3 regions of the Proteus penneri genome follow, and region 2 is predicted to be linked to each of the others. Evidence: predicted binding sites of a transcription regulator. Region 2 holds the regulator's gene; each other region holds the start of a gene.
What was found. The regulator Fur, encoded in region 2, represses iron uptake genes when iron is present. The targets are predictions, from matches to a motif close to ATAATAATGAGAACNACTATCAA.
Positions count from the first base shown of each region.

Region 1: H1225_RS01690 (TonB-dependent receptor domain-containing protein) is a predicted target of Fur. The motif match lies at 2,192-2,214, and genes of this name have one in related genera.
Region 3: feoA (ferrous iron transporter A) is a predicted target of Fur. The motif match lies at 1,942-1,964, and genes of this name have one in related genera.

Region 1 is NZ_CP059690.1:392,481-399,024, forward strand. It holds gene H1225_RS01685 (TonB-dependent receptor domain-containing protein) at 1-48, opposite strand, end outside; gene H1225_RS01690 (TonB-dependent receptor domain-containing protein) at 59-2,140, opposite strand; gene fbpC (ferric ABC transporter ATP-binding protein) at 2,363-3,403, opposite strand; gene H1225_RS01700 (ABC transporter permease) at 3,419-5,497, opposite strand; gene H1225_RS01705 (ABC transporter substrate-binding protein) at 5,572-6,544, opposite strand, start outside.
Region 2 is NZ_CP059690.1:659,374-665,917, reverse strand. It holds gene ybfF (esterase) at 113-901, shown strand; gene ybfE (LexA regulated protein) at 1,113-1,421, shown strand; gene fldA (flavodoxin FldA) at 1,695-2,222, shown strand; gene fur (ferric iron uptake transcriptional regulator) at 2,412-2,858, shown strand; gene H1225_RS02880 (DUF817 domain-containing protein) at 2,938-3,777, opposite strand; gene chiP (chitoporin ChiP) at 4,251-5,645, opposite strand; gene glnS (glutamine--tRNA ligase) at 6,293-6,544, opposite strand, start outside.
Region 3 is NZ_CP059690.1:3,284,355-3,290,898, forward strand. It holds gene yihI (Der GTPase-activating protein YihI) at 1-9, shown strand, start outside; gene H1225_RS14770 (DUF4026 domain-containing protein) at 235-1,674, shown strand; gene feoA (ferrous iron transporter A) at 2,073-2,309, shown strand; gene feoB (Fe(2+) transporter permease subunit FeoB) at 2,358-4,685, shown strand; gene H1225_RS14785 (FeoC-like transcriptional regulator) at 4,705-4,935, shown strand; gene bioH (pimeloyl-ACP methyl ester esterase BioH) at 5,032-5,799, opposite strand; gene gntX (DNA utilization protein GntX) at 5,837-6,529, shown strand.

The DNA of each region.
Region 1 (6,544 bases), 270 kb from region 2:
AGACGACAAAAGTATAAGTAAAATAATAGAGAGTTTACTTTTTTTCATGATATTCATATTAGAATGTAAGAGTAGCGCCTAAGATAATATTACGACCAGGTAAATACATTTCATCTTTAATATAAGAGGTGCTGTCTTTCCCTTTTGCATCAAAGATATTATTAATCTTGGCGTATAAGGTATAATCTGTGTTATCTAAATAACCAATATATTCACTACCTAAACTAACTGTGTTATAAGCCTCTGTGGATGTTTCATAGTCTGCTGTTTTATTCTGTTTTCCAAAATGATCAATGCGGATTTGTCCAATTACGTTTTCTGTAAAACTATGTTTAATATAAGTACTTAAACGATAAGCCGGTATTCTTGGTATATTTCCCTTATTGTGTAGTAAATTTGCTCTAACATAATCACCAGAAATACCAATTAAGCTATCTTGGTTATAGTAATAATCAATATTTCCTTCTATACCTTTAAACTGTGCATCATTTTGAACATATTGTAATGAACGATAGCCATTATTTAATTCAGTCCCCGTAAACTGACCGTAAATATAATTATTAATACGGTTATAATAGGCACTTATATTGAATTGAATATCACCTGTTACTTTAGTTATTCCAATATCAATATTATTTGCAGCCTCTGCGGTTAAATTAGGATCGCCTTTTTCAATAGTTCGACTTGCAGCATGAACACCATTCGCGTAAAGCTCTTCTGCAACAGGTAATCTTTTCGTGTGTGAGAGTGATAAATTTAAAAAATAGTCTTGTGTAAAATTCCATGCTAATCCAGCAGAAATAGAAGATGCACTCTGCTTATTATTTTTTTGAGTTTCTCTATTTAACAGTGATTGCCACTCTTGGCGAAATCCTAATTCATAGCGAAAATCACCTAATTGGTATTCTTCTAATAAAAAGAGTGAGTGATTTTTTGTTTTTGTTGACGGTACATAAGCTTCTTCTCCTTGAGCACTAAAATCACGCTGATTAAATTGCCCGCCAATAACACCATGCCAACCCCAAATAGGTTGATGTGTAAATGTCAGTCTTAATTCATCGCCTTTGTTTTTAAATGAGGTACTGACTTCATTTCCTTCTTTTTCATCATGATGATAATCGGTTCTGGCCGCACTGAAACGTATTGATTCAATACCAGTAAATGGATTGTTTTTTTCACCACGAAGATCCCATCGTTTGCTATCCATAACAATATAAGGAATACCATGTTGATGTTGTTCATCAGGGTATTCATGATTGTGATTATGATGATGATGGCCGATTAACGGAGGGCGAATTGAGGTATGATGATGGTATTCCTCTTCATGATCATGAAAATGCGTATGCCCGGGTAATCCATATCGGCGATGTTGTTCACCATAGCCAATTCCAATATAGCCATCATCTAAGATCCAAGATGCACCGATATTTGCCGATTGGTTATCTTGATAAGATCCGGCTAAACGGCTAGGTTCTCCTTGATGCAAAGGTGCTGGCTGTTTGTAATCGCTTTGATAACGTTTAGTCCCTTCAAGGTGCAGAGCTAAATTATCTTCTCCTAATGTTAATCCGATTGATCCTGTATTTCCCTTAGAAACGGAATCGTATTGATACTGTAATTCGCCCTCGTAGCCTTTTTTAGGCACTGACATAGGAATCTTGCTATCAATAACGTTAATTGCACCACCTATTGTCCCCCCTCCATAAAGTAATGTTGCAGGGCCTTTTAATACTTCAATACGCTGGCTTAAAAAGGGTTCACTGGTGATTGCATGATCTGCACCAATCGACGAGACATCCATAAGATCACTACCACTGTGTAATACCTTGACTCGATTTCCAGACATTCCCCGAATAACCGGATGTACCGAACCGCCACCAAAAAAACTGGCATGAAAACCGGGTAGAGATGTCAATGTTTCAGCAATTGAGGCACTACGATTAGCGCGTAGCTCTTCTTGTGTCAAAACTGCAACAGGTATTGCCATTTTTTCTTGTGGCGTATGTAAAGGTGTTGAATAGACTTTTAATACCTCATTAGTCTGATTTTCTTTTGATTTTATTGCAGAGCTTGCATTTGCAAACAAAGAGTAACTTATTGAAATAAAAAGCGTTGTATAACTAAAAATGGATTTCTTCATACCGTTCACCCTCCTTTTAAGTAATGTTATAATGTAACATTTTAAAAAGTATTGTAAGTAAGTATAATTATCATTAGCAAGTAATGATTTTTTAAAAATAATAAAAAACCTATAACTGTATGTAATTTAATAAAAAATAAATTGAGAAGATGAAAAATGAGGGTGTGAAAAAGGCGTCATAACGACGCCTTGAAGATAAATGAGAAAATAGGGTAAAACTATTTATTCTAAAATAAACATGCCATAAGGATGAATTTGCAGATAATAGCTATCACCGACATTTGGTTGAAGCTGTGTGGCATTGACTTGTAATAGCAAAGTCTGATTTTGCCATTCTACGGTTACCTCATACTGAGGACCCATATAAGCGACATGGATGATTTTGCATTGCTGACAGGCATCGCCTTGTTGAGATAAGGTGATAGCTTCTGGTCTAACGCCAACTCTAACGTCTGTTTTAGTGGTGTTAAATGTATCTGGCTTTGGTAGACGATATTGGAAAATATCAACATAATCAGGGCCTAATGTGGCTGGGAATAAGTTTGCATCTCCCATAAAGCTGGCCATAAATTCAGAAGCTGGTTGGCGATAAAGAGTTTGCGGTGAACCTAATTGCATTATCTTGCCTTTATTCATCACCAATACCATATCAGAAACCGCAAATGCTTCACTTTGGTCATGGGTTACGTAAAGAGAAGTGATATTAAACTGTTGTTGTAATTCACGAATTTTTTCTCTCATGCTACGACGTAAATTAGCATCAAGGTTACTGAGTGGCTCATCAAAAAGCAGTACTTTAGGTTTTAAAATTAAGGCGCGAGCTAAGGCAACCCGTTGCTGTTGTCCCCCTGATATTTGGTCAACAAAACGATCTTCAAAGCCCGCTAAGTCCACCAGCTCTAAAGCTTCAGAAACCCGTTGTTTGATTTCTGCTTTAGGACGCCCAAGCATTTTTAAGCCATAGCCAATGTTTTCCCCTAATGACATATGAGGGAAAAGGGCATAAGACTGAAATACCATACAGATATCACGTTGTTGAATTGAGCGTTCAGTGACATCTTCACCATCAATAAAGATCTTACCTTCTGTTGGTTTTTCTAACCCAGCAACTAAACGTAAAACGGTTGTTTTACCGCAACCTGAAGGGCCTAATAATGAAACCATTTTGCCTTGTGGAATAGACAAACTGAGATCTTCAATAACCGTGTTAGTGCCAAAACGCTTAATGACATTTTTCAGTTCAACGAAATGTTGTTGTGTCATGATTTATACTCCGTATTACTGTGCATTTTTGGCTTTAGAGCGTGAAACACGGGCTTCGCCAATCAAATAGTCAAATAAGAAAATAATTGCCAACATGACGACGATTAAAATCGAGCCATAGGCAATTGCGACACCGTATTCACCATCTTCAACACGGTTTAAAATATAAGCAGTTGCAACACGTGTATCAGGTGTAACAAGGAAGACGATGGCGCTGACTGTGGTAATCGCACGCACAAAGCTATAAATCAGCGCAGATAAAATAGCAGGGCGTAATAACGGCAATAGCACATAGAAAATCGTTCTCATTGAATTTGCTCTTAAGCTTAGAGAAGCTTCATCAAGCGATTTATCAATTTGTCCTAATCCCGCAATACCCGCACGTATTCCCACAGGCACGTTACGCATAGTCATTGAGATAATGACAATTGCCGCCGTTCCCGTTAAATAGAACGGTGAGTCGTTAAACGCAAGAATATAAGAGACACCGGCAACAGTTCCCGGGACAGCAAAACAGAGCATTGTTGTGAACTCAATACTTTTCTTACCTTTAAAGTCTTGGCGCACGACGATATAGGCGATTAATAGTCCGAGAATAGCGGTAATCGGTGCTGCAATACCTGCATATAACAAGGTATCTAATAACGACGGCCATGCACCATCACTCATTCCTTGACCAAATAACTTGATAAAGTTATCCAGCGTTAAGGTGTAATCAACTCCCCAGTTAACGGTGAAGCTACCATAGAAAATACTGCCATATAACAAGATATTAAAGACAACCCAAATAGCTAAAACTGTTGTCACAAATGCAATTAGCGACGATGGCAAAGGTTGAACATCACCACGATAGGATTTCCCTGATACGGTGACGTAAGAGCGTTTACCAATCCACATATACTGCACACAGAACACTAATAGTGAGAAAACTAACAGTGATGCACCTAATGTACTGGCTGATTGATAATCCAATTGAGAGCCAGTGATATAGAAGTAAATTTGTGTGGCGATAACGTCAAAGTTGCCCCCTAAAACCAATGGGTTACTAAAGTCAGCAAGAGATTGCACAATCACAATTAAAAATGCATTGGCTAATGCGGGCTTAAGTAACGGCATAAAGACGTTAAAGAAGGTTTGATAACGGTTAGCTCTTAAGGTGTAAGACGCTTCTTCTAATGAAGGGTGAATGGTTTTAATGGCACCGTCTAAAATCATAAATGACATAGGCGTAAAGGCGAGCACTTGCGCTAACCAAATTCCAGTAAAGCCATATAACCAGTTGGTATTTTCAAGCCCTGCATAAGTGGCAAGAAACTCTGTCACATAACCAGAGCGCCCCATCATAAGTGTGACGCCTAAACCAACAACAAAAGGAGGTGTTACAATGGGTAAGATAGAAAATACGCGACCAATAATGGCTGAGCGCACCGCAATACGAGAGGTATAAATTGCTAGAATTAAACCAAAGAAAGTACAACCTATTCCCACAGCAATAGAAAGCGCAATAGAGTTGAGCATCACTTGCACAATATGAGCTTGGCTTAAAATAGCGATAAACTCAAAAGGTGCAAAATTGCCTGCGCTATCTTTAAACATCGGAATAAAAATAGCGATACTAGGAAAGATAATAAATGCACCAATCAGTGCAACAACGGCTATTAAAGAGCCAATAACAAAGCTATCACCACCAAGCCATTCCAAGCGTGTTAAGGCGGTTTTCATGATCATTCCCAGAGCAATAAAGAGGATGATCGCAGAGTAACCTAAACCTCGTCCTTCAAGCGTTGCACTAACTATCGTAATAACCGCACAAAGTAAGGCAAAACTTGCATCAAAATAGTGGCGAGAACGATTTTCACGCTTAGGTTCGTTAAATGAACGAAAGAGCAGTAAACTTGGTAATAAAAACCAGAGCCAACTGATATTGACGCTACTCCAACCGTAAGAGGTGAGTAATTCATCTGCTGTTGAATCTAAAAGACCGTAATCAAGGCTCCATGATGGCAATAAAGCAAATGCCATCCATGCAATTAGGATCCATAAAAATATGGGATCCCGCCTCTTTTTTTCAGGTAAAGCGAGTGTGTGAGACATAAATCCCCCGAAAGTAAATGTATTTATTATTATGTGAAAAAGAGAGCGAGAGATTATCTCGCTCTGTTGATGATCTATTTACCCATTTTTACTTCGGTTACCCACTTATTAATCAACTCTTTACGCACATCACTATCGCCATATTTATCCATGTCGTAGTTAATGAGTTTTAAGTCAGATAATTTCAGTGCCATTGGTGAAGACTCTGCTGAGGTATTTGTTAGGATTTGGTAAGATTTACCTTCTTTCCAGCTAATTTCTTGCGCTTCTTTTGAGAGTGTCCAATCTACGAATAATTTTGCGTTATCCATATTACGGGCATTTTTAATGATACTGACACCACCGATTTCATAGCCTGTACCTTCACAAGGTGAAATCAATTCAAGCGGTGCACCATTTTCAACTTCTAATGAGTAATCATGTAAGAAACCAATACCAATGGCTGCTTCACCACGAGCGGCGTTTCGCGCTGGGGCAATACCTGATTTGGTGTATTGAGAGATATTAGTATTGATTTTCTTCAGATAATCAAAGGCTTGTTCAGTACCCCATAACTGGTCAAAGGTTGCCAGTGCGGTATAAGCAGTTCCTGAACTTTGTGGATCGGCGATTTGAATTTCACCTTTATATTCAGGTTTGATTAAATCTTTCCAACAAGTTGGAATAGCAATCCCTTTTTCTTTTAAGCGATCTTTATTGACGCCGAAGCCTAAGATACCGACATAGACCGCAGAAGAGTAGTTACCTTTACGTTTAGCGGGATCACGGAATTGTGGCATGATTTGATCGAGATTAGGAGAAACATAAGGTTCTAGTAGATCCATTTCACCTGCTTGTGAGTGGGGATCCATTGTACCACCATACCAAACATCAGCTTGTGGATTGCGTTTTTCAGCTTCGATTTTGGCTAAAGTACTTCCTGAACCATTACGAACGAAGGTGGTTTTAACATCATACTTTTCGGCAAAGGCTTTTGTTTCAGCTTCACACATTGCATTTGTCGCACTACAGTAAACCACTAAGCGACCAGCCGCATTTGTTGATAAG
Region 2 (6,544 bases):
ATCTTATTAATTATTTCTGAGTTTCATTACTCTTTTATATTATTGCGATAAGTTGGCTTAGCATCTTGTGCATGTCATCATAGAAAAAATCGCAATCATTTTGGTCATTAATATGAAACTCAATACATTATTAAATTATCAATTACACCAACCTGAAACTACACCTGCGCCTGCATCTAATTTACCTATCGTCTTGATCCACGGCCTCTTTGGTGACCTCAATAATTTAGGCGTTTTAAGTCGCGCACTTCGTCAAGATAATACCGTGATACAAATTGATGTGCGTAACCATGGACACTCTCCTCATAGCGAAAGTATGAATTATCAAGATATGGCGCAAGATGTACTTGCATTGCTTGATAATTTAGCTATCCCAAAAGCCATTATTATTGGGCACTCAATGGGAGGCAAAATTGCGATGGCGATGACAGCATTAGCCCCCGAACGTATCGCAAATATTGTTGTGATTGATATGTCTCCTGTTGCTTACAACGTTCGCCGTCATGACAAAATTTTTGCTGCGCTTGAAGCCGTAACAGAAGCTCAAGCCACACGTCGTCAAGATGCTATGGAAATCATGCGCCCTTTTATTGAAGAGGAAGGTGTGATCCAGTTTTTACTCAAATCATTCAAAAATGGTCAGTGGCTATTTAATTTACCTGCAATAAAAAATGCTTATTCAGACATTATTGGCTGGCAAGAGGTGCCTGCTTGGCATCATCCTGTATTATTTATTCGTGGCGGTTTATCACCTTATATTTTAGATGAGTATCGTGAAAATATAGCTCGCCAATTTCCTCTCGCAACCGCCTTTGTTGTCGCAAACACAGGGCATTGGGTGCATTCAGAAAAACCCGATACCGTTATTAAGGCCATTCGTCGTTTTTTAGAAAAAGCTTAATTAATAAACGTTATAGCTTAAAATAACGCCACTGAAAAATGAGAATGTCATAGAGTGTATAATTATTGTGCTTAAAAATAGTGTCTGTTGATAAAAAGACCAAATCACAATAGGTTAAATTAAGGAAGCAGTGGCGAGACATCACTATGTGGGGTATTATTGGGCGTTTCGCAATTTAGTCATTGGTATACGCCCTTTCACAGCAAAATTTATGGCAAAAGAACAAACTGATCGCACCACTCTGGATTTGTTCGCAGATGAACGCAGACCTGGGCGACCTAAAACAAACCCGCTTTCTCGGGATGAACAGCTTAGAATTAATAAACGCAATCAATTAAGACGTGATAGAGTCAATGGGTTACGTCGAGTTGAGTTAAAATTAAATGAAGATGCTGTGAATGCTCTCAATGAGTTAGCGACAGAAAGAAACGTCAGTCGTAGTGAACTTATTGAAGAAATATTACTAGAGCAATTGGCGCAAAATCACGCCTTAAAAATGCATCAAAACAAAAATAGCTAGCAGATAAACCACACAAATTCGACAGAATTAGCCTGCTATTTTCGTCAAAATACATTTTTAGTTTTCTATTATGAAAACACAATGCTTATCTTTCACTAGTAATTGTTCAAACACAGACAAATATACTCTAAATATTTTAAAGTGTAGCTAGGTGACAAGTGAATGAGTCACTAGGAACATACAAAAAGTATGTAACTTGTGAGAATAGACGTAGTCAATAACGCTACAATTTGAAATATAACGAATTTAGAATAAAAGAGGTTATCTCACTTTATGGCAATCATAGGAATATTCTTCGGCAGTGATACTGGCAACACAGAAAATATTGCCAAAATGCTTCAAGAAAGACTGGGCGCTGATAATGCCGAAGTTCATGATATTGCAAAATCTAGTCAAGAAGACATCGAAGCGTTCGATATTCTGTTACTAGGTATTCCTACTTGGTATTATGGTGAAGCACAATGTGATTGGGATGATTTTTTCCCAACACTAGAAGATATTGATTTTAATGGTAAGCTTGTTGCACTATTTGGTTGTGGTGACCAAGAGGACTACGCAGAATATTTCTGTGATGCAATGGGTACCATTCGCGATATTATTGAGCCTCGTGGTGCAGTTATCGTCGGACATTGGCCAACTGAAGGCTATCATTTCGAAGCCTCTAAAGGACTTGCTGATGATAATCATTTTATCGGTCTTGCAATTGATGAAGATCGTCAACCAGAATTAACCGAAGAGCGTGTTGACGCTTGGGTTGCTCAAATCAAAGAAGAAATGAGCTTAGACGAAATTCTGGGATAAAATAAATTCTCAATATTGAGAATGATAATTATTCAATGGTGTGCTAAGATAGTGTGATAGGTGGGGTGTTTATTTTTAAATATCATGCCTATAATCAATAAGGTTATTTATTCACCCGAGTATTAATGAATAAAACCTATTTGTGAGCACAAAAATTAAATTCACCATTAGCAACAGGATTAAATCCGCATGACCGACAATAATAAAGCGTTAAAAAATGCTGGGTTAAAAGTTACACTTCCTCGCTTAAAGATCTTGGAAGTGCTCCAGGATCCTGAGTGCCATCATGTCAGTGCTGAAGATCTCTATAAAAAACTCATCGATATCGGTGAAGAGATTGGTCTGGCAACCGTGTATCGCGTCTTAAACCAATTTGACGATGCTGGTATTGTTACCCGTCATAATTTTGAAGGTGGTAAATCAGTATTTGAATTAACTCAACAACACCATCACGATCATTTAATTTGTCTTGATTGTGGTAAAGTTATCGAGTTTACAGATGATGCGATTGAAGTGCGCCAAAGAAACATCGCTGAACGTCATGGTATCAAACTTTCCAATCATAGCCTTTATCTATATGGCCACTGCGCTGAAGGTAATTGTAAAGAAGATAGCCACGCACATGATGAGAAATAATTCATTCTGGATAATCTCTCAGTAAAAAAAAGGAACTGCCAACAGTTCCTTTTTTATTGCCTAAAATCCGAGGATAACTCTACTTAGCTACACTGATGCTGTGTTTAATATGCTTTAAATGAACCACGATAGTAAATGTAACAATGACTAACAATGACCAAGAGCCCCATTTTCCTGCATGTACTGCAGACCAAGCACCCATTTGATTAGGATATTGCCATACACCAAAAAATGTACCGAAATTCTCAGCAAGCCAAATAAAGAAACCTATTAAAACAAAAGCCAATAATAGTGGCATTTTTCGCTCTGTATCATAAGGCGTAAAGTAAACCACACTACGAGCATAAAGACCTAAAATAAAGGCAGTTAAATACCAGCGATAATCGCCGATAAAGTGATGAGAAAAGAAATTAATATAGATAGCGAGCGCAACCAAAGTTGCCATCCAATAAGGTGGATAATGTTCAATTCGTACTTTTAAAAAACGCCATGCTTGAATTAAATAACTTCCTACTGCGGAGTACATAAATCCTGTAAACAAAGGAACTTCCCATAATTTAGTGTAAGCAAAATCAGGGTATTTCCACGATCCAATTGCCGCTGATGTTTTAAATAATTCCATCACAAAACCAACAATGTGGAAAAAACAGATCGCTTTTAATTCATCCCATGTTTCGAGTTTGCCCCATACCATCCATAATTGGAAAGCAATAGCGAGAATAAGTAAAACGTCATAACGAGGTATTCCTAATATTCCTTTACTTGGTGTTGCAAATAAAATAAAAAAGAAAAACCCCGCAAATAAACAAGAACGCGCTTCTTTCACACCAAAAAAAAGAAATTCAACAATAAATCGTTTTATACCTCTAAAGGGCTTCAATGGTGGTTCTAATAAAAAATCATCCAGTCGCTTTAACATGCTTCTTCCTGAAAACGTGCATTATTAAATAGCATTCAATGCAAAATAATAAATTAAGGAGAGATAAAATGAATGAGAAGAAATTTGCCATAGAATGAAAAAACGTACAAGGATGAAAAGAACGAAGAAAAAGAAAGGATTTAAAAATAAAGGTATTTACCCCCCACTACGATACCCACTCTGACTGCCTATTAGGGTAAATACCTTACGCAAATTTTGCGAAATAACTGAAGCACAAGAGATAAACATAACCCACTCACATTTATCTCAGACGGCATGACATGACGACTTTACTTCTTACTACTGCTGACAACTTCACTTTATTAACGAGGCTAATTTTTGAGAATAATATTTATTCTTTTTAATTTATCCCTACTCTTTCTATTACTTATTTTTACTCATCGTAATCGTATTTAACTTTTTATTTTATTCAGGATAAAGTGCAATTAATGCACTTTATCCTCACTCTGATATTAGAAAATAGTAAATGGCATAATTACGTTAAACTTAACGTCTTTTTCATCTTGGAAGATATTACCAAAACCACCTTCATAACTTGGGATATCGGAATGGTTATCATAACGGGTATAATGAAGCTTAAAGAGTGTCCCTTTAGCGCGACCTTCTTGAACCGTATACATAATATCCGCATTCCATGCACTTTCTCTGATGCGCTGACCTTGATCATAAATGGCTTTACCACTTGGCTTAGCATCCCATGCATAAACATAAGAAGTGCCTACCGCCCAGCCAGATAGATCCCAATTTTTCAGATCGTACATTACACCCGCATAAAGTGCTTTTTCACCATTGGCGTTAAAGTCAGAACGACCATCCCACCAAATATCAAGACGACCATTTGATGTCGCCCAACCCGGCGTCATACGTTGTAAGAAATAACCTTGATTGCCTTCGGCTTTAACCCATGTTCCTTCTACTTTGAAGTCAAATACATTGTAGGTATAACCAAAAGTCAGTGCTTGTAACCATGCCAGCCCATCATAAACGTCATTAACACCACCACCGGTCACTTTATCTTTAGCACCGTAGAATTGGTAAGATGTTCTTAATGCATTATCAGCAATTGGGAAATCATAAGAAACTTTACCAAAATACTGATCGATATAACCATCGGCCTGACCAAATGCAGCTTCTAACACTAGGCTGTTTTTAAAATCATATTTGGCGCCAAAAGAGTGAAGATAGCTGATATTGGTTTCTAGATCAGCTTTACGGAAGTTATACATATTCCGATACCATGGTGCTTTATATTCATCTGTCCACATATAGGAGAAAGATAATTCACCGCTTTTATCGAAGTCGAAAACAGCACCCGCTTCAGCACCGCGGTAAGTTCCCGGTAAGAAGCTCCAATGTGGACGCAATAACGTTTGACCTTTAGGTTGAATATATCCCCCTTGAGCCCAGAAATTGCCTAATTTGAATTTTGCAGCTGCTTTATAAACGCTTAAGCCACTGCGATCGCCAGTCCATTTTTCATCCCAGCGACTTTTTGCGTCACTAAAACCGATTTCGTTAGGTGCTGCGGGGCCACTATTATTCAATTCAGCCGCACCAAAGGCAGCTAAATCAATACCAATAAAATCACCAAGGTAACCTGATGAGAAGTCTAGATTAGCGTTGAAAGTAGAATGGTGTAGGTTAGCTTTGTATTTGCCGTAATCAGGACTATTTGGTGTTAACTCTTTTCTATCACGATCACGTTGCCAATAAAAAAGGCCGCCTGTTAGGGTTGAGTCCTCAATAAATCCTTCAGCATGAGACATTTTTGCAGGTAGTGCAGTTACAAGCAATGCGCCCATAACGACAAGTGCCACCCTGCCTGGTTTAGCATGTTGCATAACCATAGCATTGTTTCCTCTTTGACTTTGACTAAAAAAGAAATAAGCACAATGCCTATTTCCAAATATAAAACCCCAAGTGGGGAAAAAACCTAAATTAGGTTAGAAACAGCATATTTTTCGCGACGCGAATTATCAACCAAAAAAAGAGAATTTTTATCAAAATATGACCAAGGGCACATAACTAAATGATCGTTTCATTTTCTTGCTTTTATAATCCCTCATTAAAAATAAATATAACAAATTGATTTTATTTAATTTTTACACCAATCTTTAAACGATATTAGATTTCGTTTTTATTAAAAGGAATAATAAGTAGTGCTTATAAATAAGCTTTTTTAACGATGTAAAATATGTGCATTCAATCACACTTTTCTTACTACAGTCTTATTTAATGAAATGGTATGAAAAAACGGAAGAATAAAGTGATAACAAGTTAATTATTTCAAATGAAACAAATAAAAAGTTATCGTTTGAAATGAAAAAATTGAGATTAATTGATCCCAGAAGAATAAATATTAAACATAAACAGATGAAAAATCGTACAATCTTAAAAAGAAAACAGATGAAAAAATGCTCGATAACTTAATTACCGAGCATCCTATTAATTTTGGTACTAACGATACTTAATACAACTCAAAATAAGGTTTAAATTAACCTTGTTGAGAAATCTTCGCCCAAGTGTCGCGTAAGCCCACGGTACGGTTAAACACAAGTTTATCCGCCGTTGAAAGCTTATCAACACAGAAGTAGCCTTCACGCTCAAATTGATACGCTTTTTCGATAGCTGCATCTTTTAAGCTACGTTCAACAAAACCTTCACGAATAACTAAAGATTCAGGGTTAATTGTTGATAAGAAATCATCTTCTGCCGCTGGATTTGGCACACTAAATAGACGGTCATA
Region 3 (6,544 bases), 1.4 Mb from region 2:
GGTAAATAATCAAAAGATTAATTATTTTCCTTGATTAGCTGACATCTAACGGATATTAATAACTTATTGATATCCGTTATTTTTTATAACGTTTTCTCTGTTTTACTTTTCATTAATTTTTATTATCAACAATAGATTAAATAACCCTCACAAGCTCAGATAACTCCATCTATTCCTCTCTTGTTATCCCTGATATCCTATTTTTCTATCTTTAATATACGAGTGATAAAAAATATGGATAACAGACAGCAGTACTTAGATATCGCAGCCGGGCAAGGAGAAAAAGTGCCCTCTCGTATAGTGGCCTTCCCTGCACAGCCACTAAACTATGCGCTTATTGAACAACGTCTAGACGAACAGACAGATTACACTGATGGTGAAATAAATTATCTCAGTGAAAATATTGATGACGGTTTTTTCTATCGTTGCCAACATGGTGATGACGAGTTACATTTTTTTGTCTGTCTTTACCCTCGTGATGAAAATTACGAAATACGCCCAATGTATTCAACAGATGAACTTACCCCGCAATTATTAGCGCACGCAAATGCCACAACTCAAGATTTATTGTTGGAAACACTGTTTACTGAAACCTTGCATCCTTTAGCGAGTTATCGCCATCAACTGAATTTTCTTAATATCATCGCACCCGAAATAGTTTTAGCATTAGATGAATCAGCGGCAGGTAAAGCATTAACGCCTGAGTGGATACGCTTCCAATTAGAAACGCCCGATCTTTATCCTGAAGTAGAAAGCTTATATGTTATTCATGCTGTCTATGACACAGAAAATGAACCACCAACCATGTTCTGGTTCCATACACATGGATTAGCTCGTTGTGGTTTAACAGAAGTCGATTTAGTTATTCCAAGTATGCTTGAATCTTACTATGGTATTCCTGATCTCTTCCGTTGCTTTGTTAATAACAGCATTAATCATCGCCAAATTGCATTTGGTGAACCAATGCTTTGCGGTCAAACATCATCAGGCTTGGAGTATCTTGTCGCATTACCTTTTGAAGAAGGTATTCGCCATATTAATCAATCAACACCACTCGAAAGCCTTAGACCTTTAGAAGAGATGCGTTACGACACGGAAGGTGCACCACACGGCGTTTTCTTGGGTGATTTGGCCGATCGTGATGAATATCATCAACATCCTTCTTCTATGCTATTTAGAACCAATGAAGAAAATCCTGTTTTAGAAACCTTCTTTAAAGGTTATGAAGAGCAGCAAGCGATGATGCTACTGCGTAGCAATGAAGAAACCTATGAGATGTCTGAAAAAGCCAAGCGACGTTGGGAATACTTCGTTTCTATGTTTGATAACTACAATCAACCACCTGTTGAGAAAAAAAGTGGGTTTCTCTCCAAGTTATTAGGAAAAGACAAACCCGAAGAGACCGAAAACCCGTGGCAATTTATGATCAAATTCGGCATTCCTTATGGTGAAGAGGAAGAGCTAGAGCATATGTGGTTTGTGCCACAGTCTCGTGATGGAGACACTGTTTATGCAAAATTACTCAATGTGCCATTTTATGTGAAAGAGATGCAAGAAGGTGAAATCTATCCCATCAATATAGATTTAATTACTGATTGGGTCGTTTCATTTGAAGGTGATAGCTATACCCCTAACAATATTTACCAGCTTTTTAGCCACCAGCAAACTCACTAATTAGTAGGCATTCACAATAACAACGCGAGCTTTTTTACTTAAGCTCGCGATCTTCATATTCTTGAAATCTACGTTTATCTTGTTCCCTGTTAATACTATTAATTGATTATTATTTTATTGCTACATCGACATCTCAACACTTCACATTTTGTTTTTGTCTAGTAACAGATAGAGAAAACAGCCTGATTTCCTCCCAATATCTTTTCTCTGGTTGATTTAAATCAAGTGCAGATAAGTGTAGTCTAGGCTAAATTATACCCAATAAGGATAATTATAATTCTCATTAGCATTAAAAATATTTATTATAATTATCCTGACTATTATTATGTGAATTCTCATACGCGTTAATAATTATCAGTATCATTATTTTTTGTATCAACATTCGTGGAAGGACGATTATGTCTCTGATCCCAAATCACAGTTATAAAATCTTGAGCTACTCACCTCAGATTAGCCCTGCATACAGACAGAAATTGTTATCTTTAGGTATGTTACCTGGCGCTGTGTTTAACGTTATTCGTATCGCACCACTGGGTGATCCTATTCAAATAGAAACGCACCGAGTCTCCCTAATTTTAAGAAAAAAAGATCTCGCATTCATTAATCTTAGCGAAGTAGTTCATAGCGAAAAATAATCGTTATTTCTCATTCAACCTGGCAAGACAACTATTGGCATCACTATTATGACTCCTCTCACTATAGGCCTTATCGGTAATCCCAATGCCGGTAAAACAACACTCTTTAATCAGTTAACAGGCTCTCGTCAGCGTGTGGGTAACTGGGCGGGTGTAACGGTCGAACGTAAAGTTGGTCGTTTCACAACTGCAAATCATAAAATTGAGCTCGTCGATTTACCCGGAACTTACTCTTTAACGACAATCTCAGAACAGACATCGCTTGATGAGCAAATCGCCTGCCATTTCATTTTAAGTAATGAAGCTGACATGTTGATTAACGTGGTTGATGCATCAAACCTTGAGCGTAACCTCTATTTGACATTGCAACTGCTTGAGCTTGGTATTCCGTGTATCGTGGCATTAAACATGCTCGATATTGCAGAACACCAAGATATGCAAATTGATATCAAGGCACTTTCAGAACATTTGGGTTGTCCTGTTATTCCAATGATTTCAACCAAAGCATCTGGCATTGATAAGCTCAAAGAAGCCATTGATACCTTCCCGGCTGAAAAGAAAAAACCACAAGAATTACTCACTTCTTATCCACTATGGTTATTAAATGAAGTTGAGGTACTTGCTGAAAAAATTAATCATGATGAGTTTAATTTACAGCAACGTCGTTGGATGGCATTACAGTGTTTAGAGGGCGATATTTATACTCACCAACGAGCTCAAATCACGAGTGAAGATATCAAAAACATCCGCCAACGCATTCAAGACGAACAGAATAATGAACCAGAATTAGTCATTGCGGATGCCCGTTACCAAAATATTGAGCGCATCTGTCATACCGTGATCAATATGGAGTCCATTAAGCCGAATATTCTGACACAAAATATCGATAAAGTGATATTAAACCGTTGGTTAGGTGTTCCTATCTTCCTGTTTGTTATGTATTTAATGTTCGTTCTAGCAATTAACATTGGTGGTGCATTACAACCTGCTTTTGAAGGTGGCTCCGAAGCTATCTTTATTCATGGTATTCAATGGGTTGGTGCAACGTTTAACTTCCCTGAATGGCTGACAATTTTCCTTGCTCAAGGTGTCGGTGGCGGTATCAATACTGTTCTTCCATTGGTGCCACAAATCGGGATGATGTACCTCTTTTTATCTATCCTTGAAGACTCAGGTTATATGGCTCGTGCCGCATTTGTTATGGATAGATTGATGCAAGCTCTGGGATTGCCGGGTAAATCATTCGTACCACTGATTGTCGGTTTTGGTTGTAACGTACCTTCCATTATGGGTGCGCGTACTCTAGATGCACCCAGAGAGCGATTGATCACCGTATTAATGGCACCGTTTATGTCTTGTGGTGCTCGTTTAGCGATCTTCGCGGTATTTGCGGCAGCTTTCTTTGGTAAAAACGGCGCGAGTGTTGTTTTCTCGCTTTATCTTCTGGGTATTGTGGTTGCTATCCTCACAGGCTTGTTGCTAAAACACACCATTATGCGCGGCGAAGCGTCACCTTTCGTGATGGAACTGCCTGTTTATCATGTTCCTCACCTAAAAACGTTACTAATGCAAACTTGGCAACGTTTAAAAGGCTTCGTGGTACGTGCGGGTAAAGTCATTATTATTGCCAGTATGTTTATCGGTGCATTAAATAGCTTCACTTTCTCAGGTAAGCCTGCCGATAACATCAATGACTCTGCATTGGCAGAGGTCAGTAAAGTGATCACACCATTATTGCAACCTATTGGTGTTCATAACGATAACTGGCAAGCAACGGTAGGTTTAGTCACCGGTGCAATGGCAAAAGAAGTGGTTGTGGGAACATTAAATACCCTTTATACCGCGGAAAGCATTGTGAACGAGCCTTTTGATCCTGAAGAATTCGATCTGTGGGGTGAAATTGGTGACGCCTTTGGTGAAACATGGGATAGCTTAAAAGAGACTTTCACGCTAGCTGCACTTTCTAATCCAATTGAAGCAAGTAAAGGTGATGGTGAAATGGATACCGGCACAATGGGAACTATGGGGGCAAAATTTGGCTCCGGCATTGCTGCATACAGCTATTTAATCTTTGTTTTACTGTATGTGCCTTGTGTTTCAGTGATGGGTGCTATTGCGCGTGAAACCAGTCGTGGCTGGATGACCTTCTCTATTCTTTGGGGATTAAATATTGCTTACTCACTGGCTGCGCTGTTCTATCAAACCGCAACCTTTAGCGAGCATCCACAAAGTAGTGGTATCACCATTGCGGCTGTAGTTATCTTCAACTTAATTTTGTTTATCTTGTTGCGTAATGCCCGTAATCGTCTAACAATTAACTTAAGCAATAAACCTTCATTGGCTAAACAATGTTGTTCAAAAGGTAGTTGTCACTAAGTGACCAAGGAAAAGTAAGATGGCTAGTTTGATAGAAGTACGTGATTGTATCGCCCTTAATGGTCGAGCCGATGCCCGTCTTATCAGCCATCAACTCAATATGCCTGAACCGTTGGTGCAAGCAATGTTAGAGCGGCTCACATTGATGGGTAAGCTTCAAGAGGTAGATGTCGAGGATTGTCTTACGGGCAGTTGTAAAAGTTGCCCTGAAGCCACCGCCTGCCAGACAAAGCTTTATCAATTACGCTAACAATAATAGTGTATAACCGACTTAAATCCCCTATTTTTATAGGGGATTTTTCTATCATCACACTCGGTTCTATCTTGCTTGGTGCATAATAGTAGTTCATTCTTTACATGCGTGAATAAGTGCGTCACTAAATTCATCTGGATGTGAAATAAACGGTGCATGAGCCGCATTACGGAAAATAACCGAAGGTGATTGTGGATAAATAGCATCTAATAACCCAGCTACTTTTCGAGGTACTAACCCATCTAAATAACCGTAAAAACGAATAAAAGGGCAACTCAGCATTTTCAACTCTTCTCGTAAATCCTCAGTACGCAGAATTTCTAATCCTCCATTAAGCACTTCAACAGAAGGAAGAGGTTGTTCTAATACCACTGATTTTAATGCCTTCATATCTTCACGCGCACTTTGAGTACCTAATGTTTGCAGTGCTAAAAAGCGCTCAACTGTACGATGAAAATTCTCATTTAACTGCTGTTCAAACCCTCTTAAAACCTCAGGTTTGATACCAGGCCAATCGTCATGAGCACCAAAACAAGGTGAAGAAGCTACGGTAATCAACGCTTGCACATTATTAGGATTATCTAAAACAACACGGCTCGCGACTAATCCACCTAGAGACCATCCTAGCCAAATAGCATTAGCAGGCGCTTTTGTAAAAACAATCTCTGCCATCTCTTTTAATGTGAGGGCAGGAAAACCTTGGCTACGCCCATAACCCGGTAAATCAACAAGATGCAGTGTAAAATGCGAGCTTAGCCGCGGTATTAATGATTGCCAGACCTCGGCATTCAATCCCCACCCGTGTAATAGCACAAGATCTGTTTTTCCTTCACCGATTGTCTGCCAATACAATTTATTCATTGTTATGATCTCTTCTCTTAATACAGGGATTTTGATTATGTGGATAACAATAGCAGGATATTGTTGGTTATGTCGCCAACCCTTACATTATGATACTAAAGGTATTTGTTCGAGTTGTATTCGCTATTTACCTAAACAACATAACCGTTGCCCATGCTGTTTATATCCCTCATCTCACGCTATGATGCTATGTGGGCGCTGCTTACAATCGCCTCCACCATGGAAACAGATGTTGACAGTCACAGACTATCAACCTCCATTAAATAAATTATTACACCTTTATAAATACCAACCTCGCCCTCAAATAGCTTTATGTCTCGCACGACTTTTTCTATTGCGATGGCTTTCACATCATAGAGAAAATGGGGTGCAGAAACCCGATAGAATTATTAGCGTTCCTTCGCATCGCCATCGCCGTTGGTCTAGGGGCTTTGAGCAAGTAGAAGCGATTGCTAAGCCTTTGGCAAGGTGGCTAAATTGTGCTTATCAACCAGATACCCTGATAAGAACTCGTGCTACACTGGTGCAAACGCATCTTAATGCCAAGCAAAGGCAACAAAATTTAAAGAATGCATTTATATTAAATAACACAGTGTCGGTATCAGGGAAAAATCTGGCACTAATTGATGATGTTATCACTACAGGCGCGACATTAAAGAGTATTGTCCCCTTGTTATTTCGTGCGGGAGCACGCTCTGTTGAGGTATGGGCGATTTGTCGAACCTTGTAGTTAACCGCCAATTGG